Luteolibacter flavescens: one gene and its partner. Each later gene encodes a partner of the first gene's protein in a complex. Links are inferred from orthologs where the notes say so. Each region holds a gene or a part of one and is shown on either strand. Other genes may lie near its edges. The genes, in order: xseA and xseB.

Region 1 (3,205 bases):
TGACGTAAATGCCGGCCCGCTGAGCGACGACGACTGGGTGCTGACGCTCCAGGGCTTCGCCGGTGTGGTTTACAACGTGTCCGAGACCTTCGAGGTCTATGCCGGCGCACGCTACATGTGGCTGGATGACGTCAGCCTCTTCGGCGCGAATGTCGATGACCTCGACGACGTCGGCGTCGGTGCCGGCATCCGCTTCAACTTCTGAAGCAGTCCGCCAGAATTGCACGAAGCCATCTCCATTCCGGAGATGGCTTCTTTGTTTCCGAAAGGCGACCGCGATTGCCACGGGACGCCTGGGGCTATAGACCCGTGGCGTGACCTTGGAAGTCTCCACGCCCGCCCTGCTGTTCCCCGCGATCAGCCTGCTCTTCCTGTCCTTCACGAATCGCTTCCTCCACCTCGCGGCCCTCATCCGCCAGCTTCACAAGGACTGGCTGGAGAGAGGTGAGGATCTGCTCCACGCACAGATCAGCAACCTGCGACGGAGGCTGACGCTCATCCGGCTGATGCAGCTCTTCGGCGCCTTCAGTCTGCTCCTCTGCGTCATCTCCATGGTCGCCGTGGTGGCGGAGTGGCAGGAGCTTGGCATGACGTCGTTCGTCATCGCGCTGGTCCTCATGGGATGCTCGCTCACATGCCTTTGCTACGAGGTCTGGATCTCGGGCGGCGCGCTGCGGATCCTGCTCAATGCCGTGCAGGAGAAACGCTGATCAACCGCCATGATGGACGACCTCTTCGCCCCGAAGCCTTCGCCTGCCCCGAAGGCGCTCTCCGTCACGCAGCTCGTGCGACGGATGAAGAACCTGCTGGAAGTCGAACTCGGCGAAGTCTGGGTGGAAGGCGAGGTGTCGAACCTGAAGAAGCAGGCCAGCGGCCACTGGTATTTCTCGCTGAAGGACGATGGCGCGCAGATCCAGTGCGCGATGTTTGGCGCGAGGAAGCGCCCGGGCTCCGAGGTGATGGCGGATGGAGTGAAGGTCCGCGCCTTCGCCGAGCCCAGTGTCTATGAGGCCCGCGGCCAGCTCCAGATCATCGTCCAACGTGTCGAGCGTGCCGGGGTCGGCGAGCTACAGGCGCGCTTCGAGGCACTGAAGCGCAAGCTCCAGGGAGAGGGGCTTTTCGATGCGGAGCGGAAGCAGCGCATCCCCGCTTTTCCGAAAGTCGTCGGCATCATCACCTCGGACACTGGGGCGGCGATCCGCGATATCCTGAATATCCTCGAACGTCGCGCCCCATGGGTGCAGCCGGTGCTCTACCCCGTGCGAGTCCAGGGAAAGGGTGCCGAGCTGGAGATCGCCCGCGCCATCGGGCGGATGTCGCAGCCCGAGAAGTACGACATTCCTCGTAGCGACGTCCTGATCGTCGGCCGCGGCGGCGGCTCCATCGAGGACCTGTGGAATTTCAATGAGGAGGTCGTAGCCCGCGCCATCGCCGCCTCCACCATCCCGGTGATCTCCGCGGTGGGACACGAGATCGACTTTACCATCGCCGACTTCGTTGCGGACCTCCGCGCCCCGACCCCGAGCGCCGCAGCCGAGCTCGCGGTGCCGGATGGCGAGGAACTGCGGGCGAGGCTGGGCATCCTGAAACGTCGGCTCACCCGCCGCGTGCATGACCGCACCGAGCGTCTCGCGATGATGCTGGAGAACCTGCGCCGCGGCGTGCTTTCACGTGGCGGCGAGCGCTTGTTGCGCGAGCCCGTGATGCGGCTGGATTCCGTGCGAGGCAGGCTTTCTTCCGCCATGGAAAGCGAGTTCCGCGATCGCCAGCAGAGGATCAAGGAACTCGGCCGCACCCTTGCTGCGCACCACCCCGCTCGGCAACTCCAGCTCCGGCGGGATCACCTCGTGCGTCTGCGCGGGCAATTCGAACGCGCGGCGAACCGCAGCCTAGACGAATCCTCCCAGCGCCTGCACCGGCTGCGTTCGCTGCTGCGGACGCTCGGACCTGAGTCGGCCTTCGAGCGCGGTTTTTCCATCGCGCTGGACTCGACCGGTCGGATCATCCGCTCCACCGCGGACGTTGCCCCGGGAGACGAAATTCAGACGAAGATGAAGGACGGCGTGATCCGCAGCACGGTGAAGTAAATCAAGAGACTCCCTGCGCGACACCGGAGGAAACTTCATCGACAGCCCAATAAGTTTGTTTGTGCCCCCTCTCCTCAAACTCGACTTGGAGCCTCTCGGCTTGGGATTTCGTTAGATTGGCTTCGACAAGGAACGAATTGCCGTGGTCGTCCTGACGCCACACTGACCATGTTGGAGTTTCAACTTCCTTCACCACGGCCCACCATCCGAGATCGTCGCGGCCCCATTTCACGCCGAAACGCGCGGCGATTGTGCGGAGCAGTTCGATCTCTGTAGATTCGGTTCCAGCGTCTAACAAACTCCCGGAAACCTGCCCGCCCTGAGCGTCGCTAACGGCGATTGGGAGGATTCCGACAGGGCAGCCGGGACCTCCCGGCTCGCCGAGGCGATGAAACGGTCCATGGTTTTCACTCATAGCTCTTGCCTAAAAAAGAAGCGGGCACCCCAAGGATTGCCCGCTTCTTTGAAAACATCAATCCGGCAATCGTCGATCAATCCCCCAAGCAAATGCCCACGGCCTTCGCGGCCTTGACCATTTCGCCCTCGGGCTCGACGAGGCGGAGTTGGTTCACCGCTTCCTCGATCGGCACGGAGTCCACGTGATAGGCCTGATAGCTCACCATCCGGCCAAAGCGGCCTTCTTCGGCGAGCTTCACGGCCATCACGCCGAAGCGCGTGCCGAGGATGCGGTCGAGCGCCGTCGGGGCACCGCCGCGCTGGAGGTGGCCCAGCGTGCAGGAGCGGGTTTCCTTGCCGGTGAGGTGTTCGAGACGGCGCGCAATGATATCGCCGATACCGCCGAGGCGGACTTCACCGCCGGCATTTTCCGCGATGGTCGCGAGTTCGCCATCCGGCAGGTGCGCGCCTTCCGCCACCACCACCAGCGTGCTGTGGTGGCCCTGCGCATCGCGTTGGCGCACGTGCTCGGCGACCTTCTCCGTATCGAAAGGAATCTCAGGCAGAAGGATGGCATCCGCACCACCGGCGATGCCGCCCCACAGGGCGATCCAGCCGGCGTGGCGACCCATCACTTCCAGCACCATGATGCGCTTGTGGCTCTCGGCCGTCGTGTGCAGGCGATCCAGCGCATCGACCACGGTGCTGACCGCGCTGTCGAA
Region 2 (3,024 bases), on another replicon or contig:
CGTCGAGCGGCTTGATGAAGCGGGGATTGATCAGCGCGACAGAGAGGCCCTTGGCTTCCAGCAGCGCCTTCGTCTGCTTCGCCATTTCGAAGAGGGTGCCCAGGCCGATCAGCGCGACGTCGGTGCCCTCGGACTCGACGATCGCCTTGCCGAGCTCGATCGGAGCGACCGGCGCGTCCAGCGGGGTGCCATTGATCGGGCCGCGCGGGTAGCGGATCGCGGTCGGACCGGCCTCGTAGTCCGCCATCCACTTCAGCATGGCCACGAATTCCGGCTCGCTGGCCGGCTGCATGTGGACGATGCCCGGGACGGGGCGGAGGTAGCCGATGTCGAAGAGCCCGTGGTGCGTCGGGCCGTCGTCGCCGGAGAGGCCGCCGCGGTCCATGCAAAGGCGCACGGGCAGGTGCTGCAGCGCCATGTCATGGATGATCATGTCATAGGCGCGCTGCATGAAGGTCGAGTAGATCGCGAGGAAGGGCTTGATGCCCCGGGTCGCGAGACCGCAGGCGAAGAGCGCGGCGTGTTCCTCGGCGATGCCCACGTCGTAGTAGCGCTGGGGCAGCTCTTTCTTGAAAATCTCCAGCTTGGTGCCGCCGGGCATGGCCGCGGTGATGGCCACCACCTTCTCGTCGGCCTTCGCGAGGTCCGTGACCGTGCGGCCGAAGATGTCCGAGCAGGTCGGCGTGGCGGAGACGTCCACCGAGCCGTCCTCGATCTTGTAGGCACCGAGACCGTGGAACTTGCCCGGGTTGTCCAGCGCGGGCTGGTAGCCGCGGCCCTTTTCCGTGATGATGTGCAGCACCACAGGCTCGTTGAGCGTCTTCAGGTGCTCGAAGGTGCGGATCAGCAGCGGCAGGTCGTGGCCGTCGATGGGGCCGAAGTAACGCAGGCCGAATTTCTCGAAGAGGACATTCGGGAAAAGCAGGTTCTTCGCGCCTTCCTCCACCTTGTGGGCGAGCTTGCGAACGGCCTTGCCGGCGACGCGCTCGACGAATTCCGCGGCGGAATTCCGCACGCTCGCGTAGGTCGAGTGCGTCTGCAGGGCGTTGAAGTAGCGGGCGATCGCGCCGACGTTCTTGTCGATGGACCACTCGTTGTCGTTCAGCACGACGATGAATTTCTTCGTCGTCTCGGCGATGTTGTTCAGCGCCTCAAGGGTGGGGCCGCAGGTGAAGGCGGCATCCCCGGCGACGGCGACCACGTGGCTGTCATCCTTCGTCAGGTCGCGGGCGGCGGCCATGCCGAGCGCGGCGGAGAGGGCGGTGCCTGCGTGGCCCGCGCCATAGCAGTCGTGCTCGGACTCGCTGCGCAGCAGGAAGCCGTTCAGGCCCTTGTAGGTGCGGATCGTGTGGATGTCCGGGGCTCGGCCGGTCAGCATCTTGTGCACGTAGCCCTGGTGGGCCACGTCGAAGACGAAATTGTCAGCCGGGGTGGAGAAGACGCGGTGCAGCGCGATGGTCAGCTCGACGACGCCCAGATTCGGCCCGAGGTGGCCGCCGGTGCGGGAAAGCGAGGTGATGAGCGAGTGACGGACCTCCGCGGCCAGCTTTGGCAAGTCCGCCTCCGCGATAGCCTTGACGTCTTCGGGAGTGCGGATGGCGGAGAGGAGCGGCCCGAGGGCGGGGGGCTCAGAAGAGGCGGATGTCGTCATCGTCGTCGTTTTCGGCCGGTGCGCCGGTCAATTCATCATCTTCGTCCGCATCGGAGGTCTCCTCCTCGGCGGCTTCGGCGCGCGCGCTGATGGTTTGGAGGCGCTTCCGCGCGGAGGCGAGGACCGTTTCGCATCGAGCTAGCAATTTCGAGCCCTTTTCGTAGCGGGACACCAATTCTTCCAGCGGAAGCTGCTCTTCCTCCATCGCGGCGACGATTTCCTCCAGCTCCGCGAGCGCGGCTTCGAAGCTCGGATTGTCGCCGTTTTGACCTGCGTCGGGAGTTTTCTTGCGGGCGGGCATCTGTCGGGCAAGGGCGCGGGACTAGGGATTCGGGGCCGTCTCCGCGCGGCGCTCGCCGTAGTAGAGGATCTCCGTGCCCGCGAGGGGCTGGAGGTGCGGGTAGCGGCGCACGATGTCGCTGAGCTTCGGATCCTTGTCCATGATCGAGATGCCCACGCGATTCGCGCCGGCGGCAGTCACGTCCAATGCCAGACCATTGAAAATCATGGAGGCGAATTCGCCATACTGGTCCCGGACCACCGGTGCCGGGTCGAATGTGGTCGAGCTCGGGCTGACCATGATACCGCCGAAGGGGGTGCCCAGGGCGTTCGCCTGGTCTTCCATCTTTTCAAAGCCGCGCTTGGTCTTCGGCAGCCAGAGGCTGATCTCGTCGGCATACCATGCCACGGCCCAGGGCTGGTCGGAGACGACCACGCGGACCTTGTCCTTCTCGTCCTCGCTGGGGGCGACCAGCTTCGGGAGGGCTTGGTTCAGCACGGAGGGCAGGTAGGGGGGCCAGTGCGGATAGCCGCGGTCGCGTACCCACATGCCCAGCTTCACCTTGTCAGGGATGGACATGAGCATCGGGGCAGCGGAGAGGAGGATCACCGCGACGTAGTGGACATTCCGCAGGTAGGGGACCGAATTGACGGCTTCCAAGCGGCTCCACAGGATGGAAATGAACGCCAGTCCGTAAGCGGCCATCACCGGAGCGAAGAGGATGTGGATCTGGTTCGGATGCAGCAGGACGGTGCGATTGATGCCGAAGACCGCCATGCCCAGCGCCGCGAAAAGCCACATCAGGACGATGGCCCAGCGGAAGCTCGCGATCGACGTCCGCTTGAAGGGATGCAGCAGCGCGACGAAGAACAATGGGGCTGCGAGGATGCCGCCGAGGAAAGGCAGCAGCTCCGAGATCTGGACCAGAGTGGTGCCCAGGATCCGCATCATCAGGCCGTCCAGCGAAAGCGACGCGCTCTGCAGGTCGTGATTCCGCATGATGGACGCCTCGGTTCCGTTGCCGAGGCCATTGTAGAGCACGTAGAGGGCGGTGCCAAAGGGCTGCCCGGAGAAATCGCTCGCCCGCATAAGC

Evidence for each region.
Region 2: the proteins of xseA (region 1) and xseB are in contact, whole or in part, in a cryo-EM structure (PDB 8TXR), measured with the Escherichia coli proteins. The link is inferred for Luteolibacter flavescens from one-to-one orthologs.

The regions. Positions count from the first base shown.
Region 1 is NZ_JAPDDS010000001.1:168,827-172,031, reverse strand. The notes cover bases 17-2,903. They hold xseA (exodeoxyribonuclease VII large subunit), read left to right. Parts: upstream 17-719; coding sequence 720-2,087; downstream 2,088-2,903. Other genes in these bases: OKA04_RS00710 (6-phosphofructokinase), read right to left, coding at 2,579-2,903; OKA04_RS00715 (hypothetical protein), read right to left, coding at 2,089-2,502; OKA04_RS00725 (DUF2721 domain-containing protein), read left to right, coding at 315-710; OKA04_RS00730 (outer membrane protein), read left to right, coding at 17-205. In the rest of the region: more of OKA04_RS00730, read left to right, coding at 1-16; more of OKA04_RS00710, read right to left, coding at 2,904-3,205. UniProt on the Escherichia coli protein: Bidirectionally degrades single-stranded DNA into large acid-insoluble oligonucleotides, which are then degraded further into small acid-soluble oligonucleotides.
Region 2 is NZ_JAPDDS010000003.1:391,529-394,552, reverse strand. What follows is about bases 291-2,996. They hold xseB (exodeoxyribonuclease VII small subunit), read right to left. Parts: upstream 1,953-2,996; coding sequence 1,629-1,952; downstream 291-1,628. Other genes in these bases: OKA04_RS07535 (glycosyltransferase family 39 protein), read right to left, coding at 1,974-2,996; dxs (1-deoxy-D-xylulose-5-phosphate synthase), read right to left, coding at 291-1,651. Also shown: more of dxs, read right to left, coding at 1-290; more of OKA04_RS07535, read right to left, coding at 2,997-3,024. UniProt on the Escherichia coli protein: Bidirectionally degrades single-stranded DNA into large acid-insoluble oligonucleotides, which are then degraded further into small acid-soluble oligonucleotides.